2 regions of the Ensifer sp. genome follow, and region 2 is predicted to be linked to the other one. Evidence: predicted binding sites of a transcription regulator. Region 2 holds the regulator's gene; the other holds the start of a gene.
What was found. Region 2 encodes PhoB, which activates phosphate uptake and scavenging genes when phosphate is short. Its sites were predicted from a motif close to TGTCATNNANCTGTCAT; they were not measured.
Positions count from the first base shown of each region.

Region 1: phnC (phosphonate ABC transporter ATP-binding protein) is a predicted target of PhoB. The motif match lies at 2,510-2,526, and genes of this name have one in related genera.

Region 1 is NZ_DALZXU010000002.1:541,392-545,778, reverse strand. Features, by position in the region: gene phnE (phosphonate ABC transporter, permease protein PhnE) at 1-507, opposite strand, end outside; gene phnD (phosphonate ABC transporter substrate-binding protein) at 613-1,518, opposite strand; gene phnC (phosphonate ABC transporter ATP-binding protein) at 1,604-2,446, opposite strand; gene RTP54_RS15385 (TetR/AcrR family transcriptional regulator C-terminal domain-containing protein) at 2,714-3,415, opposite strand; gene RTP54_RS15380 (RidA family protein) at 3,611-4,099, shown strand; gene RTP54_RS15375 (FAD-binding oxidoreductase) at 4,330-4,387, opposite strand, start outside.
Region 2 is NZ_DALZXU010000001.1:471,615-476,001, reverse strand. Features, by position in the region: gene RTP54_RS02325 (aspartate aminotransferase family protein) at 1-907, opposite strand, end outside; gene RTP54_RS02320 (hypothetical protein) at 906-1,196, shown strand; gene RTP54_RS02315 (GcrA family cell cycle regulator) at 1,330-1,854, shown strand; gene phoB (phosphate regulon transcriptional regulator PhoB) at 1,924-2,607, opposite strand; gene phoU (phosphate signaling complex protein PhoU) at 2,909-3,622, opposite strand; gene pstB (phosphate ABC transporter ATP-binding protein PstB) at 3,676-4,387, opposite strand, start outside.

The sequences.
Region 1 (4,387 bases), on a different contig from region 2:
AAAGGCGCGCAGGATTTCCATCAGCCTGCGGATCAAGCCGCGAACCCATGGGTTGGGCATCAGGTTGCGGGCGGCGAGGAAGCAGAAGATGAAGCCGAAGAATGTGCCGATGACGGTGGAGAAGATCGCGATGTTCACGGTCTCCAGCATCTTGTGCACATATTCGGGAATGTAGAAGCTCTCGGTCAGATAGAGCCGACCTTCGGGGTAATTGTACTTGAAGCTGCCGTCGTCATAGGGGGAGGGCAGGTCGAACATGGCGCGGAAGATTTCCAGCCCGTCGCGCGGTGCGAGATCCCCGACGAAGTCGAAGAAATGCGGCAGGCGGTCGAAAAACTTGCCGGCATTGGAATCGTTGGCAAACCAGAGCGAGCCGGAAAGGGCGAGCGCGAGAACGGCCAAGCCGAGGAACGAGTAGAGCCGTCGGCGGGAATTCAGCTCCTGCCAGTGACGCTCCACAAGCGCGCCGTTGTCACTCAGATGCTTTGGAAGCATGGAAGTTGCCATGAATGTTCCGGCAATGCCGGCCTCTGTCGACAGGCGCGACGAGCGCCCTAGCAAAATGACGAACGCTGGCCGTTTTGCGGCCAGCGTCCTTGATTGGTCGAGCGATCAACCGCCGATCGTCGCCTTGCGGGCGTCGATGATCGGCTTGTAGAAGTCGGCGTTGACTTCGGTGAAGCCGGTGAAGTCGCCGCCCTGGATGGCGGAGAAGCAGGCGGCATCGGTCTTCGGCAGGTCGAGCATGAACTGCTTGAACTTCGCCTTCATGTCGTCGTTCATGGTGGAGCGCACAACGATCGGGCCGTTCGGGATCAGCGGCGACTTCCAGAGTTCGACCAGGTCGTTCATGTCGAGGATGCCCTTGTCGACCATCTTCTTCAGGTTGCCCGAGGTGTAGCCGTCCTTGAATTCGCCGACGCCCGAGCCAAAGGTCGTGCCGGCATCGAAGGTGCCCTTGACGACTTCGAGCACGAGGTTTTCGTGGCCGCCGCCGAAGCCGGTCTCACCGAAGAATTCCTTGACCGGGGCGCCGATCGCTTCCGGCAGGGTGACGAGCGGGACGAGGTAGCCCGAGGTCGAGTCCGGATCGGCGAAGCCGAGCTTCTTGCCCTTCAGGTCTTCGATCTTGGTGATGCCGGAATCCTTGCGGGCGACCATGATCGAGTGGTAGCCGGTCGATCCGTCTGTCTGGACAGTTGTCAGGATCGGCTCGACGGCGTCGGCCTTGGCGAGGTAGATCTTGGCGAAGCCGGAAGCGCCGAGTTCGGCGTAGTCGAGCGTGCCGCCGAGCAGGCCCTGGATGACGCCGTCATAGTCGGCGGCCGGGAACAGCGAGACCTTTTCGACGCCGATGGCGGCCGGCAGCTTGTCGACGATGCACTGGAAGTTGCGCAGACGGTCGGCTTCGTTTTCACCGCCGATGATGCCGACGCGGAATTCCTTGAGGTCTTCGGCCTGAGCGTGACCGAGGAGGGCGAGCAGGGCGACAGTGCCCAGAAGAGCTTTCTTCAGCATAAGGTTCTCCCGTTCTCCGGCTGTGCCGGATGATTTTCGGTTTCAAAGAGGTGCCCTTGACGTGGGCCTTCGATCCTGGCGGGCGTCAGATGCCGGCCAGCGCCAGCGGCTTGAGGCCGGCAGATGCCGTTTGTTCCTGCGGGATCGCCGCGGGAATGTTGATGCTTGTCGATGTCATCGATTCCTCGATGCCCGTGTCGGCGCCATAGATTTCGGCGACGGCTGCTGCGGTCAGGTCTTTCGGCTGGCCGTCGAAGACGACGCGGCCATGGGCCATGCCGATGATGCGTTCGCAGTAGTTGCGGGCGGTATCGAGCGTGTGGAGGTTGGTGATCACGGTGATGCCGTCGCGCTCGTTGATGTCGCGCAGTGCATCCATGACGATCTTGGCGTTGAGCGGGTCGAGCGAGGCGATAGGCTCGTCAGCGAGCAGTACCTTCGGTTGCTGCATCAGGGCGCGGGCGATTGCCACGCGCTGCTGCTGGCCACCGGAAAGCGTGCCGGCCGCCTGCAGCGCCGTCTGCTCGATGCCGAGGCGCTCCAGCGCGCCGATCGCCATGATGCGCTCTTCGCGGGTAAACATGTTGAGGATGCTCAGCACGGTCGAGCGGTGGTTGAGACGGCCGAGCAGCACATTGGTGAGCACGTCGAGGCGCGGCACCAGGTTGAACTGCTGGAAGATCATGGCGCAGTCGCGCTGCCAATGGCGAAGGGCAGCACCTCTCAGCGACGACACTTCCGTGCCGGCGAACTCGATCGAGCCGGAGGACAGATCGACAAGGCGGTTGATCATGCGCAGCAACGTCGACTTGCCGGCGCCAGAGCGGCCGATCACCCCGACCATCTGGCCCTGGGGGATGTCGAATGTAACCGAGCTCACGGCTGTCTTCTTGCCGAACTGGCGGGTTACGTTCTTCAACTGAAACATTTCTAGCAGGTCCTCTTTCGCGGAGACCGGTCATCGGTATGACACCTGCCATATCGGCGCTTCATGAAAGCGAAATGTCAGTTTGTTGTAAGTTCTGTTACAGTTCACAGCCGGACCGGCTGGGTTAATCAAATGTGAACGGCGGCCCCGCGTAGAATGCCATCTACGAGGGGGGGCAGCGCGTGAAAGTCGGGGATGGCCTGGTCGCTCTGACCCAAAGCGAGCATATGCCTTGCGCAACGACCGGCGTGCACGACGCTTGATCGGTCATTCCTTTTTTGTGGCAATGCCGTCGATCAGAAAGTCGAGGCCTTTGCGAAAGGTGCCGTCCCAGTCGCTGTCGAGCAGCAGCCGGGAGCGTTCGATCGTCGGGTAGCGTTCGCTGAGACCCGTCACGCGCTGCTGCGCAGCGGTCCTGTCGTCGTCCGTACGGTCGAAATTCGCCCGCGTGATGGTCGCGCCGATCACGTAATTCCAGAGCGACCAGATCGCAGCGTTCAAGTCTGCATCGGCGACGCCGGCTCTCGATAACGTTGAACTCAGCAATTCCAGACGGCCAAGGATATTCGGGCCGAGGGCCCGGCGCGGCAACAACGATGCTGACCAGGGATGGCGCAACATGCAGACGCGCCAGTCTTCGAGCAGGCGAACGACGTCCTCTCGCCAGTCCAGCGTGTCAGCCACTTGCGGTGACGCGGGATATTGAAGCGCCGAGTCGAGCGCCAGATCAAAGACCTTCTCTTTGTTCTCGACGTGCCAATAAAGGCTCATCGCGCCTGCGCCCAGGCGATCGGCCAGCCGCCGCATGGTCAACCCGTCGACCCCTTCGGCATCCAGCAGATCGACCGCAGTCGCTACGATACGCGGTAGAGACAGCGGCGGTTCGCCGTTCCGCTCCTGTGCAGACTGCAGTGGGGCACGCGCCCGTCGGGGCCTTTTGTTCTCAGTGCCGCTGGGTTTCTCCGCCATCCGTCTTCCTTGCCGACCAGAACGTCGATTTACCCCGACAATGCGAGGGATGTCGACTCCGAACAGTTGACTCGTACGTCGTACGATGTCATCAAATAGTACGGTGTACGAGTCACCATGGCGACGATGTTCGAGGTTCAAGACTACTGGCCGGGAGCGTAGGCCGCTCGCTGTTCCCGGAGCCGAGGGAAGATGATGTTACGCGCAATCAAACATGTGCTTATCGGAGGGATATTGATCATGACAACGGGAATGGCCGCTCATGCGACGGCAAACGAGAACGATCTCAAGCTGACCATCGTCAACCCGCAAAACCTCTACGATCCGACGACGAACGGCTACAGCACGGCCGTGATTGTGCCGCGCGGCGCCAGGCTGGCCTATATCTCCGGGCAGGGTGGGCAGGACAGCATTGGAGCCCTGTCGCCCGATTTCGCTGTCCAGGTGAAGCAGGCCTATGCCAATCTGGGTGCCGCCCTGGACGCCGTCGGTGCACGGCGGGATCAGGTCGCCAAACTCACGGTCTTCGTTGTCGATCATGACATGTCAAAGCTTGGGGTTCTGACGTCGGCGGTCATGGACATGTTTGGCGGCACGTTGCCGGCGCAGACATTGATCCCGGTGCCGAAGCTCGCGGTCGACGGCATGTTGTTTGAGGTTGAGGCGGTCGCGATGATCGATTGACGAAGTCGCATCGCGGGTGCGGTCCTTCAGGCCGGTCCTGCCGGCCTGTCGGGGAATGTGGCGAGCCCGTTATGCATTGGCGCCGCTGCTTTCGCCGCGATTTCAGTTGGGCGGTGGGAACATCGGGCGCAATCGGCCGGATCTCGTAGATTGTCGTCGGGTCGCGCGCTTCCTTGATCGCAGGCGCACCCAATTCTGTCCGTCTGGCCGCGGCACGGGCCGCGAGCCAACTAGGCTTCCAAACGCACCGGGCTGAACTTCGATGGATCGAGGCCGGCCGCTTCGAAG
Region 2 (4,387 bases):
CGCGGACATGATCGAGGAAGCCATCAGCGAGGATGACGTCGAGCACTGCATTGCCGACCGCCATGCCAAGCGGGTTGCCGCCATAGGTCGAGCCGTGGGTACCGGCAACCATGCCGGCCGCAGCCTCTTCCGTGGCAAGGCAGGCGCCGAGCGGGAAGCCGCCGCCGATACCCTTGGCGACAGCCATGATATCCGGGCGGATGCCGGCCCATTCATGGGCGAAGAGCTTGCCGGTGCGGCCGACGCCGGTCTGGACCTCGTCGAGGATCAACAACAGGCCGAATTCGTCGCAAAGCGCGCGCAGCTCCTGCATGAATTCCTTGGTGGCCGGGCGGATGCCGCCTTCGCCCTGGATCGGCTCGATCAGGATTGCCGCGGTCTCGTCGGTGATCGCGTCCTTGACGGCTGCGATGTCGCCGAAGGGAACCTGATAGAAACCAGGCGCCTTCGGGCCAAAACCTTCGATGTACTTCTGCTGGCCGCCGGCAGCGACGGTGGCGATCGTGCGCCCGTGGAATGCGCCCTCGAAGGTGATGACGTGGAACTTCTCCGGATTGCCCTTGGCATAATGGTAGCGGCGGGCAGTCTTGATTGCGCATTCGAGCGCTTCGGCGCCCGAATTGGTGAAGAACACACGGTCGGCGAACGTCACGGCCGACAGCCGGCGCGCCAGGCTCTCCTGGCCCGGAACCTCATAGAGGTTCGACAGGTGCCAGACCTTCTCGGCCTGCGCCTTCAGCGCCTCGACCAGATGCGGATGCGCGTGACCGAGCGAATTGACGGCAACGCCTGCAGCGAAGTCGAGATAGCGCGTGCCGTCTTCGGCAATCAACCAGACGCCCTCTCCTCGCTCGAAACGCAACGGCGCACGCATGTAGGTGTCGTAAAGCGGCGTGGTTGCAGTCATGGCGAGCCTCTCCTTCATTGCTATCGGCATCGGTCCGCGCGCGATGTTGGGCGCGGCAAAAATTAAAAATGCCGCCTTGCGGCGGCGCAGGCACTATTCCCATTTCGCAGCGCAATGTCAACAAAACCAAGCCTTGCAGTGCGGTCGCACGACCCTCATCCGTGCGACGAAAAAATCGTCTCGGCGGGGCTTGCAAAAATACAACGCCCGCCGAGCAAGTTGGGGAAAACCAAGAAATCGATTCGGCGCGATTCCGCGGACTCTTGCCACGGAGTCCGGCGGTCAGTAGGTTAACGTTCAATTACTAGACGCATGCGGCGGACCTAGTCACCAAAAGTGTTATCGCGTTGCAGCTCCGGAACCTTGCCGGAGCGTGGTGAAAGATTCTGTCATCGCCAACGCTGAGAACGGAGAGTGCAGAAATGAACTGGACTGACGAGCGGGTGGAGAAACTGAAGAAGCTTTGGTCCGAGGGCCTGAGCGCGAGCCAGATCGCGGCACAGCTCGGCGGCGTCAGCCGCAATGCGGTCATCGGCAAGGTTCACCGGCTGAGCCTGCCCGGCAGGGCCAAGGCTGGTGGCACCGCAGCTGCGACCCGGCCGAAGCCGCGCCCGGCCACATCGGCGCCGCGCGCCCCGAACTTCGCCTCGCGCGTCACCACCCGCACGGTTACCCGCCCGGCTGGCGCCCTTGTCCTCAAGGAAGAGGTCGAAGTCGATCTCGTCGCCGAACAGGACTTCCACGTCCAGACCGATGTGGTCGTGCCGATGTCGCGCCGCCTGGAACTGACGCAGCTGACCGAGCGCACCTGCAAATGGCCGATCGGCGACCCGCTGAAGGAGGAATTCCATTTCTGCGGCAACGATTCCCCGGAAGCTTCGCCCTACTGCACATTTCACGCGAGGCTTGCCTACCAGCCGTCCGCCGAGCGCCGCCGCGCACGCTGAGGTGAGCGAAGACACGTACAGAAAAAGGGGCCGACCGGCCCCTTTTTTATTGCCTACCGATTGGCCGGCTCAGCTTTCGAGCGAGTAGCCGGCACCGCGAACGGTGCGGATCACATCCGGCATGCTCGAGAAATTCAGCGCCTTGCGCAGGCGGCCGACATGCACGTCGACGGTGCGCTCGTCGACATAGATATCGTGGCCCCAGACGCCGTCCAGCAGCTGCGAGCGCGAAAACACCCGGCCCGGCGACGACATCAGGAATTCGAGCAGGCGGAATTCCGTCGGGCCGAGGCGGACTTCGCGGGTGCGGCGATGCACACGGTGCGTCTCGCGATCGAGCTCGATATCGCCGCAGCGAAGCAGCGTCGAGAGAACCTCCGGCTTGGCACGGCGCAGCATCGCCTTGACCCGCGCCATCAGCTCCGGCGTAGAGAACGGCTTGACGACATAATCGTCGGCGCCGGTGGCAAGGCCGCGAACCCGCTCGCTCTCTTCGCCCCGCGCCGTCAGCATGATGATCGGCAGTCGCTCGGTTTCCGGGCGCTGGCGAAGCCGGCGGCAAAGCTCGATGCCGGAGACCCCCGGCAGCATCCAGTCGAGGATCAGGAGATCCGGCAGGCGCTCTTGCAAGCGGATCTCGGCCTCGTCGCCGCGCAGGATCGTATCGACATCGAAGCCCTCGGCTTCAAGGTTATATCGCAAGAGGACGCTCAGGGCCTCTTCGTCTTCGACAACGGCGATTTTCGGCAGCATCAGGTAACGTCTCCTTACCCAGAGCATCCCGTGTTCGATCGAACGCCGGGAGATGCTCGAACATACAGCATCTGAAGCCTTCCGCGCGCTTTCAAAGACATGCGCGAAAACGGTTGGCTACAGGCGCAACAAGGCAGGGCCGCAACCGAAATTGCGACCGGATGAAGTTTACATGCAGGCACTCGAACTTATCCTGGCCCAGAGCATCCTGCCTTCAGGTGGTTTCACTCGAGGGCAGTAAGATGCTCCAGAATTAAAGTGCTGGAGCGTCCTTTGTGCGTTCCTGAGAACGCACGGCGCTCTAGTCCTTTACGGCGCCCAGCGTCGACGTATTGTCGTCCTTTGGACGTTCGCCTTCCGGCTGCGCGCCCGTCGCCATGTAATAGATCGTCTCGGCGATGTTGGTGGCATGGTCGCCGATGCGCTCGATGTTCTTGGCGCAGAACAGAAGGTGCGTGCAGGGCGTGATGTTGCGCGGATCTTCCATCATGTAGGTGAGCAGCTCGCGGAACAGCGAGGTGTAGATCGCATCGATCTCCTCGTCGCGCTCGCGGATGCTGTTGGCCTTCTCCGGCGAGCGGGAGGCATAGACGTCGAGCACTTCCTTCAACTGCACCAGCGCAAGCTCGGCCAGATGCTCGAGGCCGCGGGCCAGCTTGCGCGGGATGCCCGAGCCGGCAACGGCGATCACGCGCTTGGCGTTGTTCTTGCCGAGGTCGCCGACGCGCTCCAGATCGGATGCGATGCGGATCGACCCCATGATTTCGCGCAGGTCCGCGGCCACCGGCTGGCGCTTGGCAATGGTGATGATCGCTTTTTCGCCGATCTGGCGCTCGGCTTCATCAAGGATGGTGTCGTCGGAGATGACCTTCTGCGCCAGCGCGAGATCGGAATTGACGAGCGCGCGGACGGACTCGCCCACCATCTGCTCGGCAATGCCGCCCATCTCGGAGATGCGGCGCGTCAGGTATTTCAGTTCTTCGTCATAGGCGGACATTATGTGCATGGACATAATCTTTGATCCTTGCGGGCGCGTTCAGGAAACAGGGTGGGGGCGAGCTTCGGCGATCAGCCGAAGCGACCCATGATGTAGTCCTGGGTACGCTGGTCATCCGGATTGGTGAACATCTTGTCGGTGTCGTTCTCCTCGACGAGATTGCCGAGGTGGAACATGGCGGTGCGCTGCGACACGCGCGCTGCCTGCTGCATCGAGTGGGTGACGATGACAATCGTGAAGTTGCTGCGCAGCTCGTGGATCAGCTCCTCGACCTTCGCCGTCGCAATCGGGTCGAGCGCCGAACAGGGCTCGTCCATCAGGATCACTTCCGGGCTGACGGCAACCGCACGGGCGATGCAAAGGCGCTGCTGCTGGCCGCCGGACAAGCCGGTGCCCGGCTCATGCAGGCGATCCTTCACCTCGTTCCAGAGGCCCGCCTTCTGCAGGCTGGTCTCGACCACGTCGTCGAACTCGGACTTCGTGCGGGCGAGACCGTGAATGCGCGGGCCGTAGGCGACGTTGTCGTAGATCGACTTCGGGAACGGGTTCGGCTTCTGGAACACCATGCCGACGCGGGCGCGCAGCTCGACGACGTCGATGGCCGGATCGTAGACATCGTCTTCATCGAGCGTGATCTTGCCGGTGACGCGGCAGTTCTCGATGGTGTCGTTCATGCGGTTCAGCGTGCGCAGAAAGGTCGACTTGCCGCAGCCCGAAGGGCCGATCAGCGCGGTCACCGTATTTTCGCGGATGTTGAGGTTGACGTCGAAAAGCGCGCGCTTC